Regions from separate parts of the Mangrovibacter sp. MFB070 genome, predicted to be linked through region 3. Evidence: predicted binding sites of a transcription regulator. Region 3 holds the regulator's gene; each other region holds the start of a gene.
The links. Region 3 encodes PurR, which represses purine synthesis genes. Its sites were predicted from a motif close to CANGCAAACGTTTGCNTG; they were not measured.

Region 1 (10,353 bases), on a different contig from region 3:
TGCTGCTCAAGCTGCGCCAGTTGCGCTTGCAACATTTCGATTTCGGACTGGATAAGCTCCTGTTGCTTCTCTTTCGTATCTGCATCTGCATCAGAGCTGGACAGATCTTTCAGCTGTTGCGTGAGTTGAGTGATCTGCTGACGAATTCGACTGATTTGCCCCGATACATCACTACCGGATGAACCCGATGAACTGTAGCTACTCTGCACAGCTGACGTCACAGACGAGCTGATGGTGGACATTTTTTTCTCCTTTTTTTCGCAATAACCAGAATGAATATCGGCATTCTGCCTCTGAGCTTGAGTTATCTGGTTTCAGAGCTTGCGTGGGGAAGGGGAAAACAACCTGCCACCAGTACGGCTGAGTCGCTTTTACAGCTGCTTATTCCGGGCTTTTTCCATCATGACCGGGTAAAACTGCCAGAACAAGGTTTCCAGTTGCGGGTAACAGGTATCCAAATCCTGCCAGGAGTCACGCAAACTCGCCAGGCGCGGGCGGCGATTAGCCATCCCATTCAGCACTGAAGCAATAAACCCCATATCACTGTAGCGTTCCAGCCAGCGCTCAGCCCAAAGATACTGGTTAAGGTTAACAAAACGCTCTGGTGAATCTGGCAATACAGGGGTAATGGTTTCCCGTGCGTGATCAATAAAATCAGTCAGTGCAAATTGGGGCGATAGCTGAGCCCAATGGCGGGAAAGAAAGTGATCCCACATGACATCCAGACTGACAGGCGCAACCCGGCGGGTTTGCGGGCGAAACCACGAACAGGCCAGCTTCACTTCAGGCAAGTTATCGGTAAAAACATCAATACGCCGGTGCAGGTGAATACCTGCTGATAATGCAGGCGAATAAATACCATCTGGCTTACCGCGAACAAAATCAGCCATCAAATTACCAGGCAGCGAACTCTCGGCGAGGTGCGCCAGGTGTAAATGTGCAAGAAAATTCATAACACCACTCTGTAACGGATTTGCGGCTGGTGGTTGCAGGGAAACGCCCCTGGCACTAGACTAAGCCGCCTGTTTTTAAGTCTAAGTGAAGAGCCATGCGTGTTGCCGATTTTTCTTTTGAATTACCCGAATCTTTAATTGCCCACTACCCACAAGCCCAGCGCAGTGCCTGCCGGTTACTGTCCCTGGACGGGCCGACGGGTGCTCTCACGCACGGTACTTTCACCGACTTGCTCGATAAACTCAACCCCGGTGATTTACTGGTGTTCAATAACACCCGCGTGATCCCGGCTCGTTTATTTGGCAAAAAAGCCAGTGGTGGCAAAATTGAATTGCTGGTTGAACGGATGCTGGATGAGCACCGTGTGTTGGCACATATTCGGGCATCCAAAGCCCCGAAACCTGGCGCAGAGCTGTTGCTGGGAGATGACGAGAGCATTAAAGCAACCATGGTGGCACGCCATGATGCATTATTCGAAGTGGTATTTGAAGAAAGCCGCCCGGTACTGGATATCTTAAACCAGATTGGGCATATGCCGTTGCCGCCGTATATCGACCGGCCAGATGAAGAAGCAGATAAAGAACTTTATCAGACGGTATACAGCGAGCGCCCGGGGGCTGTCGCGGCGCCTACTGCAGGCCTGCACTTTGATGAGCCTTTGTTGGCGGCGTTGCGTGAGAAAGGCGTGGAAATGGCCTTTGTCACGTTACATGTGGGGGCGGGGACTTTCCAGCCAGTGCGGGTGGACAGCATCGAAGACCACATTATGCATTCCGAATATGCCGAAGTGCCGCAAGAAGTCGTTGATGCCGTTCTGGCCGCTAAAGCGCGTGGTAACCGGGTGATTGCCGTAGGTACCACCTCTGTGCGCTCACTGGAAAGTGCGGCCACGGCAGCAAAAGAGGCGCTGATTGCGCCTTTCTTCGGCGACACTCAAATCTTTATTTACCCGGGTTACCAGTATCAGGTCATCGATGCGCTGATTACCAACTTCCACTTACCCGAATCCACTCTGATTATGCTGGTTTCTGCTTTTGCGGGTTACCAGCACACCATGCATGCCTACCATGAGGCTGTAAAATCCGAGTATCGCTTTTTTAGCTATGGGGATGCGATGTTTATCACGTACAATCCCGAAGCCATTAATGAACGGCCAGGGAAATAACCTGTAGTAAGGTTCCTGGTGTTTTGCCAGCCAGACGCTTCGCGTAGTGCTATGCGGAGCGTTTTTGTCTCTGGCGGGCCTTGCCTGAAACCAGGCGAAAAATGACAGCCCACAAGCAGCGATACTGCTGTGGTTGATTAACCATCAGACTGTTTCTCTGATGCGGAGGATATGTGAAATTTGAATTAAAAAACACCGATGGCCGTGCCCGCCGCGGTAAATTGGTGTTCGAACGTGGGGTAGTGGAAACCCCTGCATTTATGCCTGTTGGCACTTATGGCACGGTAAAAGGTATGACACCGGAAGAAGTCGAAGCCACTGGTGCACAAATTATTTTGGGCAATACCTTTCACCTGTGGCTGCGTCCTGGCCAGGAAATTATGAAACTGCATGGCGATTTACATGACTTCATGCAGTGGAAAGGCCCGATCCTGACAGATTCCGGTGGTTTCCAGGTATTCAGCCTCGGCGACATTCGCAAGATAACTGAAGACGGTGTGCATTTCCGTAATCCGATCAACGGCGATCCGATTTTCCTCGATCCAGAAAAATCAATGGAAATTCAGTATGATCTCGGTTCTGATATCGTGATGATCTTTGATGAATGTACGCCTTACCCGGCCGACTGGGATTATGCGAAACGCTCCATGGAAATGTCACTGCGCTGGGCGAAGCGTAGCCGCGACCGTTTTGATTCCCTCGGGAACAAAAACGCGTTATTTGGCATCATTCAGGGCAGTGTTTACGAAGATTTACGAGATATCTCCGTTAAAGGACTGGTAGAGATAGGTTTTGATGGCTACGCTGTCGGCGGCCTGGCAGTGGGTGAGCCAAAAGCAGATATGCACCGTATTCTGGAACATGTTTGCCCACAAATTCCTGCGGATAAACCTCGCTACCTGATGGGTGTCGGGAAACCGGAAGATCTGGTGGAAGGCGTTCGTCGCGGTATTGATATGTTCGACTGTGTCATGCCGACACGTAATGCGCGTAATGGCCACTTGTTTGTGACCAATGGTGTGGTGAAAATCCGCAATGCGAAGTACAAGAGTGATACTGGTCCGCTGGATGAAGAGTGTGATTGCTACACCTGTCGCAATTATTCACGCGCGTACTTGCATCATCTTGATCGTTGCAACGAAATACTGGGTGCTCGTCTCAATACAATTCATAACCTGCGCTACTATCAGCGTTTAATGGCTGGTTTACGGCAGGCTATTGAAGAGGGTAAATTAGAGCACTTCGTTGTGGATTTTTACCAACGTCAGGGTAAGCCCGTTCCACCTTTGAATGTTGATTAATTAAATAAATGAGGGATTTTTAATGAGCTTTTTTATTTCTGATGCGGTAGCGGCAACTGGTGCGCCTGCTCAGGGCAGCCCGATGTCACTGATTCTGATGCTGGTGGTATTCGGCCTGATTTTCTATTTCATGATTCTGCGCCCACAGCAAAAACGTACTAAAGACCATAAAAAACTGATGGACTCTATCGCGAAAGGCGATGAAGTGCTGACTAATGGCGGGCTGGTAGGTCGTGTAAACAAAGTGGGCGAAAATGGCTATATTTCCATTGCGCTGAACGATACCACTGAAGTTGTTATCAAACGTGACTTTGTCGCAGCTGTCCTGCCGAAAGGCACTATGAAGGCGCTGTAATCTTCTGTTTTCCCAAAGGGAACTGCCGTGTTAAACCGTTATCCTTTGTGGAAGTATATTATGCTGGTCGTCGTACTTATCGTCGGCCTGCTGTATGCGCTTCCCAACCTTTATGGCGAGGATCCGGCTGTTCAGATCACTGGTGCGCGCGGTGCCGCCGCCAGTGAGAAAACGCTGGACCAGGTCCTGTCTGAATTTAAAAAAGATAATATCACCGCGAAATCTGTGGCGTTGGAACAAGGAGCGATTCTTGCCCGCTTTGATTCAACAGATACCCAGTTACGCGCCAGGGAAGCACTGGTAAGTGCATTAGGCGATCAATATGTTGTCGCGCTGAACCTTGCGCCAGCCACACCGCGCTGGCTGTCTGCCATTTCTGCAGAGCCGATGAAACTCGGTCTTGATTTACGTGGTGGCGTACACTTCCTGATGGAAGTGGATATGGATACTGCGCTGGGCAAACTGCAGGAACAGAATATTGATACACTGCGTAGTGATTTGCGTACCAAAAATATTCCTTACTCCAGTGTACGCAAAACCGATAACTACGGGCTCAGTATTACCTTCCCTAACTCATCCGCACGCGATGAAGCCATTTCTTACCTCACACCGCGCCACCGTGACTTAGTGATTTCCAGCCAGGGTGACAACGGGTTACGTGCAGTAATGAGCGATGACCGTCTGCGTGAAGCCCGTGAGTACGCCGTACAGCAGAACATCAACATTCTGCGTAACCGTGTAAACCAACTGGGTGTTGCGGAGCCGCTGGTTCAACGCCAGGGTTCAGACCGCATTGTGGTTGAGTTGCCCGGGATTCAGGATACCGCGCGTGCAAAAGAAATTCTGGGTGCAACAGCAACGCTGGAATTCCGTCTGGTGAATACCAGTGTGGATCAGGCTGCTGCGGCTGCCGGGCGTATACCGGGTGATTCAGAAGTGAAATATACCCGTGAAGGCCAGCCAATTGTGCTGTACAAACGCGTGATTCTGACCGGTGACCATATCACTGACTCCACGTCGAGCATGGACGAATACAACCAACCGCAGGTGAATATTTCACTGGATAGCGCGGGCGGGAGCATTATGTCTAATTTCACAAAAGATAACATTGGCCGCCCAATGGCGACGCTGTTTGTGGAATACAAAGACAGTGGTAAGAAAGATGCAAATGGTCGCGCCATTCTGGTGAAACAGGAAGAAGTTATCAACGTGGCGAATATTCAGTCGCGTTTGGGTAACAGTTTCCGTATTACCGGGATAAGCAACCCAACAGAAGCTCGCCAGCTTTCACTGCTGTTGCGTGCCGGTGCGTTGATTGCGCCAATCCAGATTGTTGAAGAAAGAACCATTGGGCCAACCCTTGGGATGCAAAACATCCAGCAGGGCCTGGAAGCGTGCCTGGCTGGTTTGGCTATTTCCATCATCTTTATGATTTTCTTCTACAAGAAATTCGGCCTGATTGCGACATCTGCTCTGCTGGCTAACCTGGTGTTAGTTGTCGGGATTATGTCTTTGTTGCCTGGCGCGACACTGACAATGCCTGGTATTGCGGGGATCGTGTTAACCCTTGCGGTGGCCGTCGATGCGAACGTTTTGATTAACGAACGTATTAAAGAAGAAATGAGTAACGGTCGTACAATACAACAGTCCATTGATGAAGGTTACAAAGGTGCGTTCAGCTCGATTTTCGATGCGAACATTACCACTCTTATCAAGGTCATTATCCTGTACGCCGTGGGCACCGGGGCAATCAAGGGCTTTGCAATTACCACTGGTATTGGTGTGGCAACGTCAATGTTTACCGCAATTGTCGGTACCCGCGCCATCGTGAACCTGCTGTATGGCGGCAAACGCGTCAAAAAGCTGTCTATCTGAGGAGTGCGTTGTGGCACAGGAATATACTGTTGAACAATTGAACCACGGCCGTAAAGTCTGGGACTTTATGCGCTGGGATTACCTGGCCTTCGGCATCTCTGGTTTGCTGCTGGTTATTTCCCTGGTTGTAATGGGGGTTCGTGGGTTTAACTGGGGTCTGGATTTCACCGGTGGTACGGTGATTGAAATTAACCTCGAAAAACCTGCAGATATGGATCTGATGCGTTCTGCTCTGCAAAAAGCGGGTTTTGTTGACCCGTTATTGCAAAACTTTGGTAGCAGCCGCGACATCATGGTTCGTATGCCGCCAGTGCATAACGCTAATGGCAGCCAGGAACTGGGTAATAAAGTGGTTAGTGTAATTAATGAAACCACTCACCAACAGGCAACGGTAAAACGTATTGAGTTTGTTGGCCCGAGCGTAGGTGCTGATTTGGCGCAGAAAGGCGGTATGGCATTGTTTGCTGCGCTTATCTGTATCCTTATCTACGTGGGTTTCCGTTTTGAATGGCGTCTGGCTGCCGGGGTTGTTCTGGCACTGGCGCACGACGTGGTTATCACCATGGGGGTTCTGTCTCTGTTTCACATTGAGATAGACCTGACTATTGTGGCCTCGTTGATGTCGGTTATCGGTTATTCACTGAACGATAGCATCGTGGTTTCTGACCGTATTCGTGAAAACTTCCGCAAGATCCGCCGCGGTACACCTTACGAAATTTTTAACGTGTCACTGACCCAGACGCTGCACCGTACTTTGATTACGTCCGGTACCACTTTGATGGTTATTTTGATGCTGTATCTCTTTGGCGGCCCGGTGCTGAAAGGCTTCTCGCTGACCATGTTGATTGGTGTCACCATCGGTACGGCATCATCTATTTATGTGGCTTCTGCGCTGGCTCTGAAACTGGGCATGCGTCGTGAGCATATGCTGCAACAGAAAGTTGAGAAAGAAGGGGCGGATCAACCGCGCATTCTGCCTTAACCCTGCTTTGTTGTTGGCTGGTAAAAACCACGGTGGTTAAACACCGTGGTTTTTTTTGCCTGTTACACCAGGGTTGGCAAGGGGAATAACAAACAGCTTACGCTTGATGAGTGCTGGCTACGGGGAATAAATCCTTTGGCACAGTCTGGTGGTAAACAGAACAGCAGGTAAAAGAAATGAAGTGAAGAATAAATGCGAATTAAAGCTCAGGAGGAAAATCTCACCCCATGCCCGCCTGGCAGGCACAGGGTGAGGGGGAATCACATTCTGTTATCAGAAGTTATAACCCACAACCAGGTAATAGCCCCAGCCAGTTGATTTCACGTTGAAATCACCTTTACCGAAGTTCAAGCCTGCACCATCATCCCATTGGCCGCCGTTATGGAAATAACGGGCAACAACAGAATAATGCCAGTGGTCATAGTTCAGTGCCAGAATGTGGCTGGAAGCAATTGAGTTGCTGGTACGGTTAGGTTCATCACCTAAATCGGAACCCCAGTCAAAGTTGGTGAAACCGATATAAGTCAGCTTACCGCCCCACAGGTCAGTAATCGGAACAAAGTATTTCACTTTGAAGCGATAACCATCCCATTCGTTCTCATTCGCTGCCAGGTAGTTCTGCCATTGGTATTTGGCATAAATGTTCAGAGACAGTCCCATTGGCAGGCCGGTATCGATATCGGTACCTAAACCCATATACCAGGTGCTCTGACGACCAGATTTATTCCGGCCCATATCGTAGATGTAGTTATTGGCAAAATACCACTCTTTGAACGGCCCAAAACTCAGGTCGGTTCCGGTTAGCTTATCGATGGAAAAGCGTGGTTCGATTTCCATAAAAAGCGGGGAGCCGTGGTTCCAGATACCCTGAGAAGTGGAGTTGCCACCAAAGAAGCGGGGTAAATCCACATAGCCATAGAAATCAAAGAAGTCTTTTTTGGCAAAAGCTTCATATTCCAGGTATGTGTCATTACGGAGTTGTGGCCCAAAGCGTGTGTGGTAACTGCCCACCACGTTAACACTCTGATGCCACCAGTCTGAGAGGTATTCACCACTGTTGTCTGCAGCCTGTGCAGATACAGTGTAAGAAAGTGCGACAGCTGCGCCTGCCGCTAAAAGTGTTTTTTTCATGTAGTGACCACTGTTTTAGATGTCGCAAATGCATGGGAAGGCAGTTGCTATTGCCAGATATGTTTGTTTTTTAGCACGTCACAATTCTTATTCTGCCTCACAAATATATGTTTAGTTAATATAACTTGCATAAGCGAAATCGATTGCGTTCACGTTTGTGCTAATAAAACAACGAAATTCTATCTGGTTTAATTTTACAGTCCAATACAAAATACTTTTTGCTGAAGCATTCCTGCAATAAGCTTAAATGTTTGCGTTAAAAATGTGACGTGAATCTCATTATTGTCATGAGTGAGCAGTAGCCGAATGGGGAGGTTGCAGCCAGCGGTATCAATCCGCCAGTGGCTGCAAGAGAATATGTGGTGCTCTATTGGGTGGTATCTGGCGTATCCATGCTGGTGTCAGACGGTGACAATCCATGAATACGGATAAAGCCAACATCGCTGAGTTGGGTGTCTGGCAGGTGAATGGCGAGATCAATGTCAACCGGTGCTGACAGCGCGGCAGGTGCCTGAAATTGCAGTGAGTGGGTATTCACTTGCTGGTAATGCTCAAGTGTGCCAGAGAGCTTTCCCCATACCAGATTGCCGTTAAATGCCGGTAAACCTTTATCACCATCCCGGTGAATATGAATATAAACCGTGACACCATTTCCTGTTGGCCCAACACGGGACAGTGTGAAGGTTAATAACCCCAACTGGCTGGTAAGCCGGGCTGGTGTGTTTGCCCCCGGGATTAACCAGGCGCCTTCAGTTGAGCGGGCATTCAGTGCGTTCTGCCAGGCGACATCCCGGGTTTCTGTTTGCAGTGTGCGCATTTCGTGGCTTAACGTTTGTACGTCCTGGTGCACACTGCTGACTTCGGCCTGAGGTGTGCAACCACTTACCATCAATGTGGTGACCAGGATAAATAGCCCTGACTGGTAACAGGTTTTCATAGGAAAATGATCCATAATAACGAGGTTATGTTCAGGGTAGCGGGCGCGTAATGAAAGGCATAGCGCCTTTATCTCAAATCATCCGGGTTTGTCGTCTGAAAACTCCAGGGTAAACTATCCAACTATTGCAACAATCAATCAGGAAGCCTTATGCATTGCCCATTTTGTTCTGCAGTGGATACGAAAGTCATCGACTCGCGTTTGGTGAGTGAAGGCTCATCTGTGCGGCGTAGGCGGCAGTGTCTGGTATGCAATGAACGCTTCACCACCTTTGAGGTGGCGGAGCTGGTTATGCCGCGCGTAGTGAAAAGTGACAATGTGCGTGAGCCCTTCAACGAAGATAAGTTGCGCAGCGGTATGCAAAAAGCGCTGGAAAAACGGCCCGTGAGCTCAGACGACATTGAAATGGCGCTGAATCATATTAAGTCACAACTCCGGGCTACAGGGGAGCGTGAAGTCCCAAGTAAAATGATTGGTAATCTGGTGATGGACCAGTTACGCAAGCTCGATAAAGTCGCTTATATTCGTTTTGCTTCTGTCTACCGCAGCTTTGAAGATATTCGCGAATTTGGCGAAGAGATTGCCCGCTTACAGGATTAAATAATGCACGATGAAGGCTACATGGCCAGGGCGTTAGAGCTGGCGCGCCGTGGTCGTTTTACCACCCATCCTAACCCTAATGTTGGCTGTGTGATTGTGCGAGATGGTGAAATCGTCGGTGAAGGTTTTCACTACCGTGCAGGCGAACCGCATGCCGAAGTACACGCTTTGCGTATGGCAGGGGATAAAGCTCGCGGCGCAACAGCATATGTTACGCTTGAGCCATGCAGCCATTACGGGCGAACCCCACCTTGTTGTGAAGCTCTGGTCGCTGCAGGTGTCAGCCGGGTTGTTACGGCTATGCAAGACCCAAACCCGCAAGTCGCCGGGCGCGGGTTGTATCATTTACAGCAGGCTGGTGTGGATGTCAGCCATGGGTTAATGAATAGCGAAGCTGAAGGTCTTAACCGTGGTTTTTTAAAACGTATGCGTACTGGTTTCCCCTGGATACAGGTGAAACTTGGGGCGTCACTGGACGGGCGCACAGCTATGTCCAGCGGGGAAAGCCAGTGGATTACTTCACCGCAATCACGCCGTGATGTGCAGCGTTTGCGTGCGCAGAGTGCCGCTATTCTTTCCAGCAGCGCGACAGTTCTGGCTGATGACCCTGCGCTGACTGTTCGCTGGCAGGAACTTGGCGCTGATACACAACGTATTTATCCTCAATCGGCTTTGCGCCAGCCTGTTCGGGTGATTATCGACAGCCATAACCGCGTGACTCCGGCTCACCAGCTTATCAGCCAGCCAGGGCAAACCTGGCTTGCCAGAACAACAGCGGATACACAACCATGGCCGGAGGCGGTGGAGCAGTTAGTGTTACCTGAACATAAAGGGCATCTGGATTTAGTCGCTTTGATGATGCAACTGGGCCAGCGCCAAATTAATAGTGTGTGGGTGGAAGCCGGCGCACAACTCTCCGGCGCATTATTACAGGCAGGCCTGGTGGATGAGCTGATTGTCTATATGGCGCCAAAACTGCTGGGCAATGATGCTCGTGGGCTGTGCGCATTACCGGGGCTGACCATGCTGGCCGATGCGCCACAGCTGGTTTTC
Region 2 (10,353 bases), 240 kb from region 3:
ACCATATCTTTCTATAAATACTTCACAATTGAAGACCCGAATACCACTCGTGATGCCCTGTACCTGGCATTCAGCCAGCTTGCGGTGTTTGGGCGCGTCTACCTGGCTCCTGAAGGAATCAACGCACAAATTAGTGTGCCGGAGGGCAATGTTGAAGCTTTCCGTGAGCAGTTGTACCGTTTTCACCCGGCTCTTGACGGTCTGCGCCTGAATATTGCGCTGGATGACGACGGGCGCTCTTTCTGGGTCCTGCGCATGAAGGTGCGAGACCGTATCGTGGCGGATGGCATTGACGACCCGGCGTTTGACCCCAGTGATGTGGGTGATTACCTGAAAGCTGAACAAGTCAACCAGATGCTTGATGACCCGGATACCGTGTTCATTGATATGCGTAATCACTATGAATATGAAGTGGGGCATTTCGAGGGCGCACTGGAGATACCCGCAGACACATTCCGTGAGCAGTTGCCCAAAGCGGCAGAAATGATGGCGCCTTACAAAGATAAAAATATTGTCATGTACTGCACCGGTGGGATCCGCTGTGAAAAAGCCAGTGCGTGGATGAAGTACCAGGGCTTCACCCGGGTTTCTCATGTGGAAGGCGGCATTATTGAATATGTTCGTAAGGCGAGAGAGCAGGGGCTGCCGGTACGGTTTATTGGCAAGAACTTTGTGTTTGATGCCCGCATGGGGGAGCGAATCTCACCTGATGTTATTGCTCACTGCCACCAGTGCGGGGCACCTTGCGACAGCCACACCAACTGCAAAAATGAAGGGTGCCATTTATTGTTTATTCAGTGCCCGGCCTGTGCGGAGCAATATGACGGGTGTTGTAGTGAACAGTGCCAGCAGGAGCACCAGTTGCCTGAAGCCGAGCAGCGCCAGCGCCGCGCCGGGCGCGAAAATGCAGCCCGTATTTTTAATAAATCCCGCCAGCGCCTGAAGCTTACGCTGAACAGCCCGGAAGATGAGTAATTTGTTCCGGCACGCCTCTGTACAGGTGTGCCGGGCCAACAGATTGACAGGTTATTTCTCGCCGCTTCCAAATCTGTTCAGGCGAAAAGGGCTTAAATCAAATGTGCAGCTTTTCCCCTGAGCAAACAGGCTGGCTATTTCGCCTAACACTGGCGCAAATTTGAAGCCATGGCCGCTTAGCCCGGTAACAACCATGACATCGCGGTTTTCTGGCAGGGTATCAATGATAAAGTCTTCATCGGGGGAATTGTCGTAAGTACATGATGCGCCATACAGGCAGCCACCAATGCCTGGCAGGAACTGGCGCAAAAATGCAAAGCACTCCGAGCCGTCGCCCGTTTCACTGCCAAAGGGTGTGCGCTCTTCGGGGGTACTGATGGGCTGCCCGCCGTTATGCTTACCGATTTTTAGTGCGTTATCGCTGGCAGGGAAACCATAAAACTGGTTACCGTCGGGCAGTTCGCCGGTAAAAGCAGGAAAACCGTTATCAGCACTGTAGCGCCCGTCGGCCTGGAACCAGCCAAATACTTTGCGTACCGGGCTGACTGGCAGAGATGGAATCAACCGGGTTACCCAGGTTCCGGCACTGACCAGCAGGCGGCCTGCAGTAAAGCTGCCATCAGCGGTATCCACCTGAATACTGCTATCCTGGTAATGTATTGCACTAACTGCACAGTTAAACAGTTGCGCGCATCCCGCTTCTCTTGCGAGCTTCACCCATGTTGCTACCGCGTTTTCACTTTTGAGTACACCTGCATTGGGCTCAAACAGGGCTTCGTAGTCACCAGGAATGCGCAGAGCAGGCCAGCGTTCGGCTATATCCGATGCCGTCATACTCTCTAACGGAATGGACCAGCGTTGTGCACTGTGGCGCATGTTAGCTAAAAATTCGGAGCCTTCAGGGCCGACATTGATAACCCCGGTACGCTGAAACAGGGGAAGTTCAGTGTGTTGTTGCAGCGCATCCCACAAGGCTTGAGCACGCAAGACCAGCGGGACATATTTCTCTCCTTCACCATACGCGTGGCGAATAAGCCGGGTGTCTCCATGGTGGCTGCCCTGTTCATGAGGTGGGATGGCACTGTCGATCATTAGCACCGATAAACCTGCCAGCCGGGCATAACAACCTGCAGCCGAGCCAACAGAGCCGCTGCCAACAACGATGAAATCGTAGTGGGTCACAAATAGTCTCCAAAATTAATACCCCTGATAAAAACAGGTGATAATGGCAGAGTGGATATATAGCAGGGTAATTAACAATCGCGTGACAAACAACCCGGGAAATATGAAAAAGGCATCACACTGGATGCCTTTTGTTTACAGTTAACAACCGATTAATGCTTACGGTAATCGTTTTCCTGGTAATCATTGGATTCAATTTTTGCAATACCGGCTTCGAGAATGGAAATAAATTGCCGGGCGACGTCTGTCGTTAGCCACAAGGTCTGACCAACTTCAGTTTCTTCTGGATCTTGATGATTTGCCGTCAGATAGTGTAAGCGCAGCATTAGCGCATCGTAACTGTCTACGGTACTGATATCCCACCCTACGAGGGGATGAGTCTGGATCACATCGTTATTTTTTTCCATCATAACCCCCTTATACGTAACTACGGCGACGACGTTCGAGGTTTAATGCATGTTTATATGTGAAGCAAGGGTAAGTATACCAATAAATAAATTTTGATGGGAGTGATTAACTGAGAACTAAACTTTTTTTACAATAATTTAGTGTTGTAGCACAATTAATCGTCATTTATCTCGGAGAAACCTGATTCCTGCCGATAATAGCTCAGATAAAGACGAAAAAAGCCGGACGGCGTGCCCGGCAAAAATACCAAAATGGAAATTGGACAGGGTTATTCGCCGCAGAACCAGTCGTCTGCGCTTTCCCAGGTTTCTTGTAAAATTTCGCTGATACGATCTTTATCTTCTTTGGCACCACCAAAGACAGAGAGCTGATTGGCTCCGGCATAACGTACAGATACATTCCCTGGTTGTTCAGGAAACTGCGCTGCAATTCGACGGGATAATTCATTGGTCAGTGCTTCGATAGCACCGGGTGGCAGTGGCGAGCTTTTCGCCAGAGTAATTTCAATACGCATAACAAACCCCCCTGTGAAATATACTGTGTATTTATACAGTAATATCATGAGGGGGGCAAGTTAATTAATCAGGGTTTAATACTCCAGTTAAGAACTTCCCCGGCAAGGAACGGTACCAGCGTATCGTTTTCCAGTGAAATTTCTTCCGGCATCACTTCTTCACGGCGCACCAGTGTCAGAGTGTCTTCGTTTACTGGCAGCCCATAAAAACGCGGGCCGTTGAATGAACAAAATGCTTCGAAGTGTTGCATAGCATTCATTTCTTCGAACACTGTTGCGTAAATAGCCAGCGCAGAAGGTGCATTAAAGCAACCGGCACAGCCGCAGCTGGCTTCTTTACGGTGTTTGCCATGTGGCGCTGAGTCTGTGCCTAAAAACACCCGGTCACAGCCGCTGGCAACTAACTCACGCAGTGCGGCCTGGTGCACATTACGCTTGAGAATTGGCAGGCAATAGAAATGTGGGCGAACACCACCAACCAACATGTGGTTACGGTTGAACATCAGGTGTTGTGGCGTAATGGTGGCCGCCAGTAATGAATTACCTTCGCGCACATACTGGGCGGCTTCTTTCGTGGTGATATGTTCAAAAACCACGCGCAATGCCGGGAAACGTTGGCGCAACGGTTCCATTACCGTTTCAATAAAACGGGCTTCTCTGTCGAAAATATCGATATCGGCGTGGGTAACCTCACCATGCACCAGCAGCGGCATACCGATCTTTTCCATGCGGGCCAGCACCGGATTAATGGCATCAATACTGCTGACACCATGGCTTGAATTGGTGGTGGCATTGGCAGGATACAGTTTTGCCGCCGTGAATACGCCCTGAACAAAACCTTTCTCCAGTTCGTCGGGATCCAGGCTGTCAGTCAGGTAGCAGGTCATCAGTGGTTCAAACTGATGGTCGTCGGGAACGGCATCGAGAATACGCTGGCGGTAGGCTATCGCCGCTTCTACCGTGGTCACCGGTGGCACCAGGTTTGGCATAACAATCGCACGGCGGTAGACAGCGCTGGTATAAGGCACAACAGCGCGTAGCATGTCGCCATCACGTAAGTGGAGGTGCCAGTCATCTGGGCGGCGGATAGTTAATACCTGGGGTGTAGTCATGAAGTGCTCCGGCGTTGGAAAAGTCAGACACGTGTTCGTGGGCTTCAGCCGGGCACAAAGGATAAGCGGAAACGTTTACGTTTGCACCTTTTTCTGCACAAATTTATTTGCCCGCCAGTTGGGCGGGCAGAAGAGCTGCATTACAGCAGGGGAATGACAATTTCACCCGGCTTCACTTCAATACCTTTGGCGTATTTTTTCGCCAGCTTTTCGCCGTTACTGCGATCGTCCTTCAGGACATACGCCGGATTTTTTTCGAACCAGGCGCGAAGTGAATCATTCAAATAAGGGTTAAGGGTTTGCAATACCGTTTGCATTTTTTGCGGCTGTACATCGGTATCGGTGACTTCAAGGTCTTTCAGGTAAATGGCACCTTGTTCTGCATTAAACGAAGGCGTTGCTTTCAGCGTTAGTTTCATTAACGCTTGTTGGTTGCCAAAAATGGATGTCAGTTTGATATCGGCATCACCGGTGAGCTTCACTTTACCTGGCTCCTCGCGGCCAATTTGCGTTTGCAGGTTAGACAACACAATGTGTGCGTCAGCAACACCAGGTAAACCGATGGTTTTGTTGTACTGGTCATGCTTCACCAGAGCCTGGTTAATTTCCTGCTCAGTGATGGTGTACTGTGTCAGTTGGTTGCAGGCAACCAGTAAACTTGCGCAAAGCGCCACCATACCTAAGAACACTTTATTCATCTATATCCTCGACTTTCTTCATAAGCCAGTTTGCTGACATAACCAGCATCAAGTATTTTTCTCTGGCAGGCCAGAAGAATAACCTGAAATGTATTACCAGGTCTTGCCCCGCACTTTACTGACAAGCGGTACAACAAATGTTACGGGTTGGGGGCAATTCCCTGTTGACGGGATGCTACCTGGCTGAATTGCCACCATAACCCGGCAAATGTGGCGATACCGATAAAGGCCAGAACCAGCCAGGGCAACGTTGGAAGATTGAGTGCTTTGCCTGTATCCAGCAGCCAGCCGCCCCCGGCATAACCCAGTGCGCCGCCAAAAGCCAGCCCCAACCGGCTGAACCCCATATAACTACCACGGGCCCGTGGGTCGGCCAGTGATGCACCTAAGGTTTCCCTTGCGGGTTCTGCAATAATTGAACCGAGATAAAACAGGCAGATAAGGAGTAGCAGTTGGTGCAAATTCGTGACCAGCCCGACGGGCAACAGGCTAAGGCTCATGATCAGCAAGCCAGCCATCAGGCGCTGCTCAAGGCGAAAACGTTTCTCAGACCAGCGGGCGATGGGGTACAACAGTGTCAGTGACAGGCAGGCTTCAATGGCGTACATCCATTTTACTGCCGCAGGTGTACCCGCAATATCATTGACCATCACTGGCAGCATCAGCATCACCTGGACGCCCAACATGTAGTAGCCGGTAAGTGTCAGAACGTATGCTACAAAACGGTGGTCCTTCATGACACGCTGCATGCCAGCACGCAACGGAGTCCGGGTGGTGGAAAGCTTGTAACGGGGCAGCAAAAACGCATTACACCCCGCGCACAGAATAAAGAGTACGGCGCCGGTCCAGCATACCAGGCGAAAATCATACTGCAGTAACCAGCTTCCCAGCATGGCACCGATAACTGCACCTGCGCTGTCCTGCATCATCAGAATAGAGAAAAAACGCCCCCGTTGTGCCGGGCGAATCAGTTTTACCACCAGCGCCGAGCGTGGCGGGTCGAATAGTGTCCCCCCCAGGCCTGACAGCAGGCAGGATACCCACAAAACCCAGGGGTCGTGAGCAACAGCCATGGCGGCAAAACCGCCCGCACGCATCAGCATGCCAGTTACAATCATCGGCCTGGCCCCAAAACGGTCCGCAAAAGCGCCGCCAAAGATCCCCAGGCCTTGCTGAATTAGCTGGCGCAGGCCCAGACCAATGCCAACCAATAAGGCAGCCCAGCCAAGCCGGTCAACAAAATGAATAGAGATAAGTGGAAAAACGACAAAGAAGCCAAGTACTACCAGCATATTGTCGAGAAGAAGGAATGCTTTACCCAGGTTCCTTGCCTGCCTGACGCGCGCCATTTCCCCTCCAGGGGAATGAAAGATAAGAAACTTATCATCGCTGATTTCTCTGTTTTTGCCCAGAGAGCCACAAAGATATTTTTATTGGCTGCGATAACTCTCATTTGTGAATAAAATCAAAAAAGTGCCTGGTTCTTTCCAGGCAGTACGACGCGCTTTTTATTATGATGCTCTGCACTATACTCGTCATCAGTATACGAGTGAGGTTAACGACAGGGAATTTTGGCACAGGAAGCCCTGAAACAGGAGTGGGGAGATGTTTGGCTATCGTAGCAATGTACCTAAGGTCAGGCTGACCACAGACCGGCTGGTTGTACGGCTGGTGTATGACAGAGATGCGTTCCGGTTAGCAGAGTATTATGCGCAAAACCGTGTGTTCCTGAAGCCCTGGGAGCCCATACGCGATGAAAGCCATTGTTATCCTTCAGGCTGGCAAGCCCGGTTAAGCATGATAAATGAGCTGCATAAACAGGGGGGCGCGTATTATTTCGCGTTACTTGACCCGGACGAAAAAGAAATCTGTGGCGTCGCAAATTTTTCCAATGTGGTGCGTGGTGCCTTTCATGCCTGTTATCTGGGGTATTCGTTAGGGGAAAAATGGCAGGGCAAGGGATTGATGTTCGAGGCTTTGACCAGCGCGTTACGTTATATGCAGCGGACACAGAATATTCACCGGATTATGGCAAATTACATGCCGCATAATAATCGCAGTGGTAATTTACTGGCGCGTCTGGGGTTTGAAAAAGAAGGCTACGCCAAAAATTATTTGCTAATCGATGGTCAATGGCAGGATCACGTTCTTACTGCCCTGACCACCAAAGACTGGACCCCAGGGCGCTAAAAGGAGAGGGCATGAAACATCAATTTTCCCCAGAGGAAGCTCGCGTGATTGGCGTCTTGCTGGAAAAGCAAGTGACTACGCCAGAACAATATCCATTGTCGCTTAACGCTATTGTCACCGGGTGTAATCAGAAAACTAACCGTGAACCGGTGATGTCGCTAAGTGATGCAGATGTTCAGTCTGTGGTGGATGAACTGGTGCGCCGCCATCATGTCAGCCCGCAAAGTGGCTTTGGGAACCGGGTGACCAAATATGAGCAGCGTTTTTGTAATTCAGAGTTTGGGCAATTAAAACTTTCCGGCGCTCAGGTAGCTTTGCTGGCAACCTTGTTACTCCGTGGCCCACAAACGCCCGGTGAATTACGGATGCGTGCAGCGCGTATGCATGATTTTGCTGATATGCAGGAAGTTGAACAAACGCTGGAGGCGCTGGTCAGCCGTGACGATGGTCCGATGGTGGTGAAACTGCCTCGTGAACCCGGTAAGCGTGAGCATCGTTACCAACATTTGTTTGGTGACGGGAGTGAACCGGTAGTTGTGTCCGTCGGTAGCGAAAGCGAAGTGGACTCGGGTAGCCTGGTACAACGTGTTGCTGCACTGGAAGACGAACTGGCTGCGTTAAAAGCGCGGCTTGAAGCTGCGGGGTTATAATGGGCAAATTACGGGTGGGAATTGCCGGGCTTGGTAATATAGCTCAGAAAGCCTGGTTGCCAGTGCTGGCTCATGAGCAAGGGTGGCAAATAACAGGGGCCTGGTCGCCAGGCTAGGAGAAAGCCCGGCGTGTTTGTGAAGCCTGGAGAATACATTGCGCGGCGAGCCTTGCCGATGTACTGGCTGGTTGCGATGCCCTGTTTGTCCATACCGCAACCCACAGCCATTATGATGTCGTCAGTGCAGCCCTCCGGGCAGGGGTGCATGTCTGCGTAGATAAACCCCTTGCTGCAACACTCAGTGATGCAGAGAAACTGGTCTCCCTGGCCCGCCAGAAACAGTGTGCGCTGATGGTCGGTTTTAACCGGCGTTTTGCGCCGCATTACCAGGCCCTCAAGTCTCGTGTTACAGATAACCTGGCTTCGCTGCGCATGGAAAAGCACCGGGCAGACAGTGTTGGGCCTCAGGATTTGCATTTCACATTGCTGGATGACTACCTGCATGTGGTTGATACCGCGCTTTGGCTGGCTGGTGGTGAAGGCCGGGTAACCAGTGGGCGCATTCAAACCAATGAGAGCGGTGAAATGTTGTATGCTGAACACCATTTCGCTGTGCAACAGTCATTGGTTACCACCAGTATGCACCGCCGGGCAGGCAGCCAGGCTGAAACTATTCAGGCTGTGACGGATGGCGGTTTGTTTTGGGTTAAAGAAATGCGCGAGTGGGCTCAGGAATGTGGGCAGGGTGTGGTATCGGTACCTGTGCCGGGCTGGCAATCCACGCTTGAACAGCGCGGGTTTTATGGTTGTGTTCAGCATTTTATTTCCTGTGTGGAAAACCAGACTGCGCCACAAACATCCGGTGACCAGGCAGTGCTGGCGCAGCGTATTGTTGAAAAGTTGTGGCGCGAAGCAATAAGTGAATAACCCGGTGGTTATGTCCTGTAACGCTCTGTGGCTGGTTTTTTGCGTTTCCTCTCAGGTAGACTAGGCGGCCTTGTGGCTTTGCGGTGGCTGGGGATTACTGGTAAGTAAAGCAATACATAGCCAGGCCATGCTGGTAGTAAATAAAAATTTTGCGTATCGACTCTGTGGTGGCATGTCCGGCCAGTTAGTGGGTAACCCTGGAGTTGCTCAGTAACCTCATAAGGTTTGTCATCAGTCTGGCGCCTGCTTTGCAGGCGTTGTTGTTTTTGTGGAAACCGTACTGTAATGAACTTGTTAAAATCGCTGGCTGCGGTCAGTTCGATGACGATGTTTTCCCGTGTTCTCGGGTTTGCCCGCGATGCAATCGTCGCCCGGGTTTTTGGCGCAGGGATGGCGACAGATGCTTTCTTTGTTGCTTTTAAACTCCCTAATTTGCTGCGGCGCATTTTTGCTGAAGGGGCTTTTTCTCAGGCTTTCGTTCCTATTCTTGCTGAATACAAAAGTAAAGAGGGTGAGGAAGCAACGCGGGTATTTATTGCCTATGTGTCGGGCCTGCTCACACTGGCGCTGGCGTTGGTTACTGTTGTTGGGATGCTGGCAGCTCCCTGGGTGATTATGATCACCGCGCCAGGGTTTGCTGATACGGCAGACAAGTTCGCACTGACTTCGCAACTGCTGCGGATAACCTTTCCTTATATTCTGCTTATCTCACTGGCGTCACTGGTGGGGGCCATTCTTAACACCTGGAACCGGTTTTCCGTTCCGGCGTTCGCACCGACATTGCTCAATGTCAGTATGATAGGCTTCGCGCTGTTTGCGGCGCCCCATTTCCACCCACCCGTGCTGGCTCTGGCCTGGGCGGTTACTGTGGGTGGGGTATTGCAGTTGTTTTATCAATTACCGCATTTGCGCAAAATCGGCATGCTGGTTTTGCCGCGTATCAGTTTTAAAAACGAAGGGGCGATTCGGGTATTGCGCCAGATGGGGCCTGCTATTCTGGGGGTTTCCGTCAGCCAGATATCGCTCATCATTAATACTATTTTTGCGTCTTTCCTGGCTTCTGGCTCGGTTTCCTGGATGTACTACGCAGACCGCCTGATGGAGTTCCCTTCTGGCGTACTGGGTGTGGCGCTGGGGACGATTCTGTTGCCATCGCTGTCGAAAAGTTTCGCCAGTGGTAATCATGAAGAATATAACCGCCTGATGGACTGGGGCCTGCGCCTGTGTTTCCTGCTGGCATTGCCCAGTGCGGTGGCGCTGGGGTTGCTCTCTAAACCTCTCACGGTATCGCTGTTCCAGTATGGAAAATTTACGGCGTTTGACGCACAGATGACTCAGCGGGCTTTGATTGCTTATTCCGTTGGTTTGATGGGGCTGATTGTGGTGAAGGTGCTGGCGCCAGGGTTTTATTCCCGCCAGGATATTAAAACGCCGGTAAAAATCGCGATGGTTACGCTTATCATGACTCAGGTAATGAACCTGGCGTTTATTGGCCCGCTTAAACATGCCGGTTTGTCGTTATCTATTGGCCTTGCCGCCTGCCTGAATGCTGCTTTGCTGTACTGGCAATTACGCAAGAAAGGGATTTTTACACCTGAACCGGGCTGGCGCTTGTTTCTGTTTCGCCTGGTGTGCGCGGTAGTCGTTATGGCTGTGGTGCTGGTTGGGGTGATGTCTGTCATGCCAGCATGGCACTCG
Region 3 (10,353 bases):
CAACCGCACTGATGGCCGAATACTACCGCCAGCGCGCATCTTCGGGTTTGATTATTTCTGAAGCGACTAACATTTCCCCACAAGCCCGGGGTTATGAAGGTGCGCCCGGCATTCACAGCGCAGCACAGATTGCCGCCTGGCACAAAATCACTGACAGTGTTCACCAGGAACACGGCCATATTGCTGTTCAACTGTGGCATACAGGCCGTATTTCCCATTCTTCCCTGCAACCTGAAGGTAAAGCCCCGGTCGCGCCTTCTGCTATTCGGGCAGAAACACGCACTACGCTCAGGGATGAAAACGGGCATGCAGTAAGAGTGGACACCACAGAACCACGAGCACTGACAACAGAGGAAATCCCGGGGATAGTGGCGGACTTTCGCCAGGCGGTAGTCAATGCCAAAACAGCCGGGTTCGATCTTATCGAGTTGCACAGCGCACATGGTTATTTGCTGCATCAGTTCCTGTCTCCGGCATCGAACCAGCGCACAGACCAGTATGGTGGCAGTATCGAAAACCGCTCCCGCCTGGCTCTTGAAGTGGTCGATGCGGCCTGTGAAGCCTGGTCAGCCGACCGTATTGGTATCCGGATTTCACCTCTTGGCCCGTTTAATGGGCTGGATAATGGTGAAGACCAGGAAGAAGCTGCGCTGTATTTTATTGAAGAGCTGAATAAACGCGGCCTGGCTTACCTGCACATTTCCGAACCGGACTGGGCAGGTGGCAAACCATACAGCGATGCCTTCCGTCAGGCGGTACGTGACCGTTTCAGTGGTGTTATCATTGGTGCCGGAGCTTACACGCCTGAGAAAGCACAGGCGCTTATTGAACGCGGTTTGATTGATGCCGTCGCCTTTGGGCGTAGCTATATCTCAAACCCTGACCTGGTGGCTCGCCTCCAGCATAACGCCCCACTCAATACCCCGCGCCCGGAAACTTTTTATGGCGGGGATGCTCAGGGTTACACCGATTACCCCACTCTCTGATTCATTGCATTGATAGCGGCGCAGGTTCGCCGCTATACTTGGTTCCCCTGTGTACCAACTGATGAAACACTAACGGAAGAGGAAAATTATGCGCTTACTCCACACTATGCTCCGCGTCGGGGATCTCCAGCGCTCTATTGCGTTTTATACTGAAGTTCTGGGTATGAAACTCCTGCGTACCAGTGAAAATCCAGAATACAAATACTCCCTGGCATTTGTTGGCTATGGTCAGGAAAGCGATGAAGCAGTGATTGAGCTGACCTGGAACTGGGGCGTTGACAGTTATGAAATGGGTACGGCTTTTGGTCATATCGCCATTAGCGTAGATGATGCCGCACAGGCATGTGAGCGCATTCGCCAAAACGGCGGTAAAGTCACCCGTGAAGCAGGTCCGGTAAAAGGCGGTACAACGGTTATCGCTTTTGTTGAAGATCCGGATGGTTATAAAATCGAGCTGATTGAAGCCAAAGACGCAGGCAAAGGCCTGGGTAACGCATAATCACTCTCTGGCGGGCTTTTTATGCCCGCCTGCTGCATCCCCTCCTGAAATTTGCCATAATGCGCGCAGCTTTTACCGCAATAATGAGACGCTGATGTCGGAAAATGTTCAACTAAACGGTCTGAATGACCGCTTTCGTGGTTTTTATCCTGTTGTGATTGATGTCGAAACGGCTGGTTTTAACGCCCAGACGGACGCACTGCTGGAAATTGCCGCTGTCACGTTAAAAATGGATGAAGAAGGCTGGCTTTCAACTGACCAGACGCTGCATTTCCATGTCGAGCCGTTTGAAGGTGCCATTCTTAACCCGGAAGCACTGGCTTTTACGGGGATCGACCCTCACAACCCATTGCGCGGCGCGGTTACAGAGTACGAAGCGCTGCACGCCATTTTTAAAATGGTGCGTAAGGGAATCAAGGATCACGGGTGCTCGCGGGCTATTATCGTGGCGCACAATGCTAATTTTGATCACAGTTTTTTAATGGCGGCGGCGGAGCGTAGCTCACTCAAACGCAACCCGTTTCACCCATTTGGTACTTTTGATACCGCCGCACTCAGCGGTCTGGCGCTGGGCCAGACAGTGCTGGCTAAAGCCTGCCAGACTGCAGGTATCGCGTTTGATAACGCTCAGGCGCATTCCGCCTTATATGATACTGAACAGACTGCACTACTGTTTTGTGAAATTGTTAACCGCTGGAAACGCCTTGGTGGCTGGCCTGTGGCACTGCCGCAGGATACCGCAGAGAGCGAGCAGGTATAACGTTCTACGGGCCCAGGCTACATTTTTTCAGGCTACGGGCAATAAAAAGGCGCCGTATTGGCGCCTTTTTATTTGCGGGTAATAAATTACTCGCTCTGGCTGTCTTCGCGGTGGCGTTCTGCAGCTTCTTTAATCAGCGACTGCAACTCACCACGCTGGTACATTTCAATCACGATATCACAACCGCCAACCAGTTCACCTTCTACCCACAATTGCGGGAAAGTCGGCCAGTTAGCATATTTCGGTAACTCGGCACGGATATCCGGGTTTTGCAAAATATCGACATAAGCAAAGCGCTCACCACAAGCAGATAACGCCTGTACCGCCTGTGCAGAAAAACCGCAACTCGGTAATTTAGGGGAGCCTTTCATATAAAGCAGGATTGGGTTTTCAGCTATCTGGCGCTGAATCTTTTCAATTGTAGAGCTCATTATCTTACTTCCTCAAAGCGGCAGAAAGGCATTGCTGGTCACAGTAAACAGGCCACAAGACTCTGGCCTGCGGTTTCACCTGGCCGGCAATACCGAAACCGTTAAACATGCCTTAAGGATAACAGTTTTCTCAAACAGAGAATACCCTGCGCCAGGTCAAACACTGGTCAGATAAACGTCATATTGGTTATTTTTTTCGCGTATGAACACAAAACCGTAAGGCAATATAAAAAGATTATTAACATTATCGTTTTATCTATATTAGAATCCTTTGGTTTAATCATTTTCTGGCAGGCAATGCGGCCTGCTTTTTCAGGGGACTCAGACGAGTGGCGCGGATAAGCAAACTCTCTATTTCGTTCTGTGCACTGCTAATAACCTTGCCCTGGACGCCTTTAACTCAGGCGTCGGAACATACCCGCCATTCAGCTTTGCAGAAGGCGCAACACAGCAACGTTATTCCCAAACACAGCAGCAAAAAAACCAGTACCCACAGCACCAAATCCACCAGCCGCAAAACCCACAGTGTTTCGGCTTCTGCAAAAAAAACAGTTACAAAAACCACTAAACACACTACGCGCACCGCTAAAAATCATACCAGAGCCACTGTTCATCAAGGCAAGTCTTCTCACCTGGTGCGCAATGAAGTTCAAATGGAAACGGTGTGGACAGAGCAATGTTCACGGGCACGCAAAGGCCATAAAAAACATTGTGTGAAGGTAAAAACAACACGTCCGTTAGCAACTGCCGCACATAAAAAAGTGTTACGCGCTAAAACTGCGGCAATATCCACCTTAATGAATCAGATTGGCAAACCCTACCATTGGGGGGGAAGTTCCCCACGCACCGGGTTTGACTGCAGCGGTTTGGTCTATTACGCCTACAAAGATTTAGTTAAATTCCATATTCCGCGTACTGCCAATGAAATGTATCACCTGAGAGACGCCGCCCCTGTTGACCGCGGGGAACTACAAAGTGGTGATTTAGTGTTCTTCCGTACTGAAGGCCGGGGTACTGCAGACCACGTAGGTGTGTACATTGGTGGTGGGAAATTTATTCAGTCTCCGCGTAGCGGGCAGGACATCCAGATAACCTCCCTGAGTGAAGATTACTGGCAGCGCCACTATGTAGGTGCACGCCGGGTAATGACACCAAAAACCCTGCGATAAAACCTTGCCTGCCCTTGTTTTGGCAGGCAATGCTTTCTTTTTATTCTAGTTTTATATTGGTAATATAAAACCTTATAAAATGTGTTATTTTTGTTAAGTACACAATAACAAGGAGTGAAGCAATGTCATTTGAATTACCTGCATTACCGTATGCAAAAGATGCGCTTGAACCGCACATTTCTGTGGAAACACTGGAATACCATTACGGTAAACATCATCAAACTTACGTGACCAACCTGAACAACCTGGTTAAAGGTACCCCTTTTGAGGGCAAATCCCTTGAAGAGATCATCTGCTCTTCTGAAGGTGGTGTGTTCAATAACGCAGCACAGGTTTGGAACCACACATTCTACTGGAACTGCCTGGCACCTAACGCCGGTGGCGAACCGACTGGTGCAATCGCTGATGCCATCAATGCTGCTTTCGGTAGCTTTGCTGACTTTAAAGCGAAATTTAACGATGCCGCAGCTAAGAACTTTGGTTCTGGCTGGACCTGGCTGGTTAAACAAGCAGATGGCAGCCTGGCTATCGTTTCCACTTCTAATGCCGGCACTCCGCTGACTGCAGGCGCGACACCATTACTGACTGTTGATGTGTGGGAACACGCCTATTACATTGACTACCGTAATTCTCGCCCTAACTACCTGGAGCACTTCTGGGCTCTGGTAAACTGGGAGTTTGTTGCGAAGAACCTCGCTGCGTAATCGTACTAACAGTAAAAAGCGAAGCCTGTGCTTCGCTTTTTTTGGGGCGGGGAAAAGAATGACTTCAGTCAGTTGTTTCACAAACACGGTTATCCGCCTGGCGGTTAATCAATACCAGTAGCAACCCTGTTGCGGCAACTATAGCCCCCATAACGGGTACAGTACTGTAACCCAGGCCCGCAGTTATTACCCCACCACCAGCTGCTGCCCCCAGCGCATTCCCCAGGTTAAAAGCACCAATATTAACTGATGAGGCAAGACCCGGCGCTTCACTGGCAACACGCATTACTCGCATCTGTAAAGGCGGAACGACGCCAAAGGTTGCCGCCCCCCAAACGATCATCATCAATGCGGCTCCGGCATGGCTTTTACCCACCAGCGGCACCAGTGCCATACTGGCAATCAGCAGCACCAGGAAACCAACCAGCGTGCCAGTAACCGATTTATCCGCTAACCGCCCGCCCCAGTAGTTCCCAATAGAAAAACCAACACCGACCAGCACCAGCATGGCAGTGACAAACCCAGGTGTTGCGCCTGTAATGGTTTCCAGTACCGGGGCAATATAGGTGTACAGCGTGAACATCGCACCGGCACCCAATACCGTTGTAAGCAGTGCCGCCAGTACCTGCGGCCGGGCAAGAACCTTCAACTCCTTCGCCACATCCGGCCTGTGGCCTTTGATACTTGCCGGAATAGTCATAAACAAACTGAACATAGCTACCAGCCCCAGCGCACCGATCCCCAGGAAAGCCATACGCCAGCCAATATACTGCCCAAGCCAGGTTGCCGCGGGCACCCCACCAATATTGGCAATTGTCAGCCCCATAAACATTGTTGCAACAGCGCTGGCCTGCTTATTCGCGGGGACGACACTGGCAGCCACCACAGCCCCAAGTCCAAAAAATGCTCCATGGTTCAGGCTGGTTATCACACGGGCAAACATCAACATGCCATAATCCGGAGCCACAGCAGAAAGCACATTACCCAAAGTAAAAATACTCATCAGAAAAACCAGGGCGTTTCGCCGTGAATAACGAGATAACAACAAGGTCATCAGTGGAGCCCCAACCATTACCCCAACGGCATAGGCGCTAATCAGCATGCCGGCAGCGGGAATCGACACATGAACCCCTTCAGCAATAACCGGCAACAGCCCCATAGGTGAAAACTCAGTGGTACCAATCCCAAAGGCCCCTATCGCCAGGGCAAGTAATGGCAAATTGACTTTCATCACTACCTCAATTTTTAGCCTGCGCAAAAAAGCGCGGGCAAAGACAAAAAAGATGAAAACATGATGTCAGTCACACTTCACTTTGAAAAGTGGCAATAGTGATAATAGAGTTTTGCTAAATGGTAAAGAATCAGTGTGGCAGTAAAGAAAATAGCAGGAAGGGAGAAAGGACAACAGCCAGGCGACAGTGTATTAGCAGGCCCTTAGACAGGCACCAAAACTAACAACGCCATCACCTGAGCGATGCTAACTGCGTGAAGCAGTACAGGCCTTAATGCAGGATGGCAATCAGCGCCGTTGCAACAATCAGACCTAAGGTAATAACAGTCGTAGTCAGTGAATATCTCAATTCAGTTGGCATGATTAATTCCTTATTCCCTGTAAAAAGTGGGTGTAGATCATTTTTACACAGTTTGGCCGTAAAATCCTTAAAGATTTAGTTTGATATGTGCTTTAGCACTTCCACTTTTACTCAATATAAGACAAAATCGCACGCTGACTTATTACGTACCGGCCACTATCCCCTCCTTTTCGTTTAATGTCGCAATCCCGGCATGCTGGCAACCCAATTCGTTGCTTACAGGGGTAAGCCCAGGCAAACGTTTAACCAATTAGTTTTCAGGAGTTTAGGATATGGTCTGGAGTGACATCGAATGGCAACTATAAAAGACGTCGCGAAACGCGCAAACGTTTCCACTACAACCGTATCACACGTTATTAACAAAACGCGTTTTGTTGCGGAAGACACCCGTAATGCGGTGTGGGCAGCAATCAAAGAGCTGCATTATTCACCCAGCGCGGTAGCCCGCAGCCTGAAGGTGAACCACACAAAATCAATTGGCCTGCTTTCTACCAGCAGTGAAGCTCCCTATTTCGCTGAGATTATTGAAGCGGTGGAGAACAGCTGTTTCGCCAAAGGCTACACTCTGATTCTCGGCAATGCGCACAATAACTTTGAAAAGCAGCGTGCCTACCTGTCCATGATGGCGCAAAAGCGTGTCGATGGCCTGTTAGTTATGTGTTCAGAATACCCCCAGGAACTGCTTTCTATGCTGGAAGAGTACCGCCACATTCCGATGGTGGTTATGGACTGGGGTGAAGCACGGGCAGATTTTACCGACTCGGTCATTGATAACGCCTTCGAAGGCGGTTACATGGCTGGCCGGTATTTGGTCGAACGCGGGCACCGGGAAATTGGCGTGATATCAGGCCAACTGGAACGTAACACAGGTTCAGGGCGGCTTTCCGGCTTCATGAAAGCAATGAACGAAGCCGGTATCAATGTCCCTGAGTCATGGATTGTTCACGGCGATTTCGAACCTGAATCCGGCTACAACGCCATGCAGCAAATTCTTACCTGCCCGCAGCGGCCTACAGCTGTGTTTTGTGGCGGAGATATTATGGCGATGGGTGCTATTTGCGCGGCAGACGAAATGGGGCTGCGTGTGCCACAGGATATCTCGATTATTGGGTACGATAACGTGCGCAACGCGCGTTACTTTACCCCGGCACTGACCACCGTTCACCAGCCCAAAGATTCTCTCGGCGAAACGGCATTTAATATGCTGCTCGACAGAATTATCAATAAGCGCGAGGAGTCTCAGACAATTGAGGTTCATCCCCGCCTGATTGAACGCCGTTCAGTGGCCGATGGCCCGTTCAGAGATTATCGCCGTTAATCACCTTGCGGGAGCTGGCCTGGCTCCCGCAACCACTCACTGTTCAGTGTGCTGCTGTCGCCCAGGTAATCCAGTACCCACTGTAAAGCCGGTGAGGCATCACTTTGCCGCCATGTCAGGCAACAAGCCGAGTCCGGGTAAGGGTTTTCAAGTTGCACGCTGACCCATTCCCCGCGGTCAATAAACGGCTGCGCCATATGTGCCGGAACCATGCCGATACCGATGCTGTCACTCAGGCAGGCGAAACCACACTGCCAGTCTGGTACCACTATCCGGCGCTGATTACTGAGTTGCCAGGTTATCCTTTTCGGTAGTTCACGCGATGTATCTTCCAGAACCAGAGACGGCCACTGGCGAAGTATGTCATCACCAATTGCACCGTTTATCTGCGCAAGCGGATGCGATGCCGCAACCACACAGCACCATGCCAGGCTACCCATATCACGAAAGCCGTAACGCCCACCAACAGGCACAGCCTGGGTCGCGCCAATTGCCAGTTCTACCCGGCCATCAGCCAGTGCATCCCACACACCATTGAACACTTCCGGCCGCACATGCAATTCCACATCCTGGAAATGGTGATAAAAATCTTGTACCAACTGACGGGTTCTTGCCGGGCGAACGATGGTGTCAACCGCAATCGCCAGTGAACCACGCCAGCCATTCGCTATTTGCTGGCACTGCAGGCGCGTTTCATGCATTTTTTTGATAACACTGCGGCCCTCCTGCAAAAAACAGCGCCCGGCGGGGGTCAGTTCTACATCTTTATGGCGGCGTTCAAACAGCTCGACCGACAGCCAGGATTCCAGTTGCCGCACCGTATAACTGATTGCCGAAGGGACACGGTGCAACTCCTGTGCCGCACCAGTAAAACTGCCATTACGAGCCACGGCATCCACCACTTCAAGCGCATATTCTGACCACATAACCTGCCTGCAAAATTTTTGAAAGGAACATCCAAATTTTAGCGTTTCACAACGGCGGATGCACTTTTTACACTCACGCCACGAATTTTGTTATATCAGGATTGACCATGAGCGCCTCTCGCCTCTTTATTACCTGGCTTGCCGGACTTAGCATGCTGGGCTTTTTAGCAACCGATATGTACCTGCCTGCATTTAGTGCCATTCAGGTTTCACTGGGGGCTCCCCCGTCGGCCATCAGCGCCAGTTTGAGTGTGTTTCTCGCCGGTTTTGCTCTGGCTCAATTAATTTGGGGCCCGCTTTCTGACCATTTTGGCCGCCGCCCTGTTCTGTTAAGCGGGCTGGTGATTTTTGCACTGAGTTGTGCCGGGATTTTTTTCGTCACTTCGCCAACCGCATTTCTGGTATTGCGGTTTATTCAGGCGGTTGGGGTGTGTTGCGCAACAGTAAGTTGGCAGGCGCTGGTTACTGACCGTTTCTCCGGGCAGCAGGCGAATCGTGTTTTTGCCACTATCATGCCTCTGGTTGCGCTTTCCCCGGCACTGGCTCCTCTTGCCGGTAGCTGGGTACTGCGCCATTTTGACTGGCAGGCGATATTCGCCTGCCTGCTGCTCATCACACTTTTGCTGATTTTACCCCTCTGGCATTACACCAGTGCACAACGCCCACAACGTACAGCGCATTCTCAACCCACCCTTTATTCCTCTTTGCTGCGCCATAAAGGGTATTGTGGGAATGTCATTATTTATGCAGCCTGCTCAGCCAGCTTTTTCGCCTGGCTCACGGGTTCCCCCTTTATTCTTCACCAAATGGGTTATGAGCCTGAAGCAATTGGACTGAGTTACGTACCACAAACTCTGGCTTTTTTGCTGGGCGGTTTTGGTTGCCGTAGTGCACTGAAAAAGTGGCAAGGGCAGCAAATGCTACCCTGGTTGTTGGGGATATTTGCTGTGAGTGTGTCCGCTGTTTTTGGTGTCTCGCTGACCACATCCCCTTCTTTGACCAGCCTGCTGGCACCCTTCTGCCTGATGGCGCTGGCAAATGGTGCAATTTACCCTATTGTCGTTGCACAGGCTCTGCAGCCGTTTTCCCAGGCTGCCGGGCGGGCCGCTGCATTACAAAACGCCCTTCAGTTAGGCTTGTGTTTCCTGGCAAGCCTGCTGGTTTCCATGATGGTATCCACACCCCTGATAGCCACCACCAGCATTATGTTAAGCACACTGGTTCTGGTTTGGGTAGGTTACCAGTTACAGGCAATCGCCATTGCCAAAAACCCTCATCCCGCCGGGTCCTCACGTTAGCGATAATGTCATTTTTTTGTAATTAGCTTGCTAACAATTTTCTATTGAATCACATTTTTACGCGGCATATACTGATATGAGGCTCGGGATACCGGGCCTGCAATCATTTTTCGGGGGCTCTGACTCCCGCTTTCAGATGGCCTGTCGTCAGGCGACCACCTGCTTTTATACCGTGTCCGGTTCCGGGCTTATGTTTTTGCTGTGAGACAATTCACAATGTCAAATTAGCGACTACGCTTTTTTAGTGTCTGCTCACAGTCAGGTGATGGAGAAACTATGAGTTCATCGTGTATAGAAGAAGCCGCGATAAAAGATAATGAATGGTTCCGCATTGTCAGTGAGTTGCTGTCACGTGCGGGTGTCGCGATAAATGGTAATAGTCCTGCGGACATCCAGGTCAAAAATCCTGATTTCTTTAAACGCATACTGCAGCAAGGTTCTTTGGGGCTGGGTGAAAGTTATATGGACGGCTGGTGGGATTGCGACCGTCTTGATCTGTTTTTCACCAAAGTCCTCAGAAATGGTCTGGAAAACCAGGTACCCCATCATTTTAAAGATACTTTGCGTGTTCTGTCCGCTCGTCTGTTTAATCTGCAAAACCGTAAACGTGCCTGGATTGTTGGTAAAGAGCATTACGACCTGGGTAATGACCTCTTCACCCGAATGCTCG

Region 1: a site for PurR is predicted at 7,896-7,913, ahead of DT73_RS23725 (nucleoside-specific channel-forming protein Tsx). Genes of this name have one in related genera too.
Region 2: a site for PurR is predicted at 4,256-4,273, ahead of pyrC (dihydroorotase). Genes of this name have one in related genera too.

Annotation. Positions count from the first base shown of each region.
Region 1 is NZ_JJMI01000053.1:126,964-137,316, reverse strand. Features, by position in the region: gene DT73_RS23760 (FlxA-like family protein) at 1-242, opposite strand, end outside; gene acpH (ACP phosphodiesterase) at 372-953, opposite strand; gene queA (tRNA preQ1(34) S-adenosylmethionine ribosyltransferase-isomerase QueA) at 1,049-2,119, shown strand; gene tgt (tRNA guanosine(34) transglycosylase Tgt) at 2,293-3,420, shown strand; gene yajC (preprotein translocase subunit YajC) at 3,443-3,775, shown strand; gene secD (protein translocase subunit SecD) at 3,803-5,650, shown strand; gene secF (protein translocase subunit SecF) at 5,661-6,632, shown strand; gene DT73_RS23725 (nucleoside-specific channel-forming protein Tsx) at 6,906-7,763, opposite strand; gene DT73_RS23720 (DUF3251 domain-containing protein) at 8,131-8,700, opposite strand; gene nrdR (transcriptional regulator NrdR) at 8,851-9,300, shown strand; gene ribD (bifunctional diaminohydroxyphosphoribosylaminopyrimidine deaminase/5-amino-6-(5-phosphoribosylamino)uracil reductase RibD) at 9,304-10,353, shown strand, end outside.
Region 2 is NZ_JJMI01000022.1:283,553-293,905, forward strand. Features, by position in the region: gene DT73_RS10595 (rhodanese-related sulfurtransferase) at 1-975, shown strand, start outside; gene solA (N-methyl-L-tryptophan oxidase) at 1,027-2,157, opposite strand; gene bssS (biofilm formation regulator BssS) at 2,310-2,564, opposite strand; gene dinI (DNA damage-inducible protein I) at 2,834-3,079, opposite strand; gene pyrC (dihydroorotase) at 3,148-4,191, opposite strand; gene DT73_RS10620 (lipoprotein) at 4,332-4,889, opposite strand; gene mdtH (multidrug efflux MFS transporter MdtH) at 5,030-6,238, opposite strand; gene rimJ (ribosomal protein S5-alanine N-acetyltransferase) at 6,495-7,079, shown strand; gene DT73_RS10635 (DUF480 domain-containing protein) at 7,091-7,729, shown strand; partial or broken gene DT73_RS10640 (Gfo/Idh/MocA family protein) at 7,729-8,655, shown strand; gene murJ (murein biosynthesis integral membrane protein MurJ) at 8,941-10,353, shown strand, end outside.
Region 3 is NZ_JJMI01000022.1:526,266-536,618, reverse strand. Features, by position in the region: gene DT73_RS11790 (alkene reductase) at 1-986, shown strand, start outside; gene gloA (lactoylglutathione lyase) at 1,075-1,485, shown strand; gene rnt (ribonuclease T) at 1,580-2,245, shown strand; gene DT73_RS11775 (Grx4 family monothiol glutaredoxin) at 2,332-2,676, opposite strand; gene DT73_RS11770 (C40 family peptidase) at 3,006-3,845, shown strand; gene sodB (superoxide dismutase [Fe]) at 3,968-4,549, shown strand; gene DT73_RS11760 (MFS transporter) at 4,614-5,780, opposite strand; gene DT73_RS27075 (YnhF family membrane protein) at 6,052-6,141, opposite strand; gene purR (HTH-type transcriptional repressor PurR) at 6,434-7,459, shown strand; gene punR (DNA-binding transcriptional activator PunR) at 7,456-8,385, opposite strand; gene punC (purine nucleoside transporter PunC) at 8,493-9,683, shown strand; gene cfa (cyclopropane fatty acyl phospholipid synthase) at 9,960-10,353, shown strand, end outside.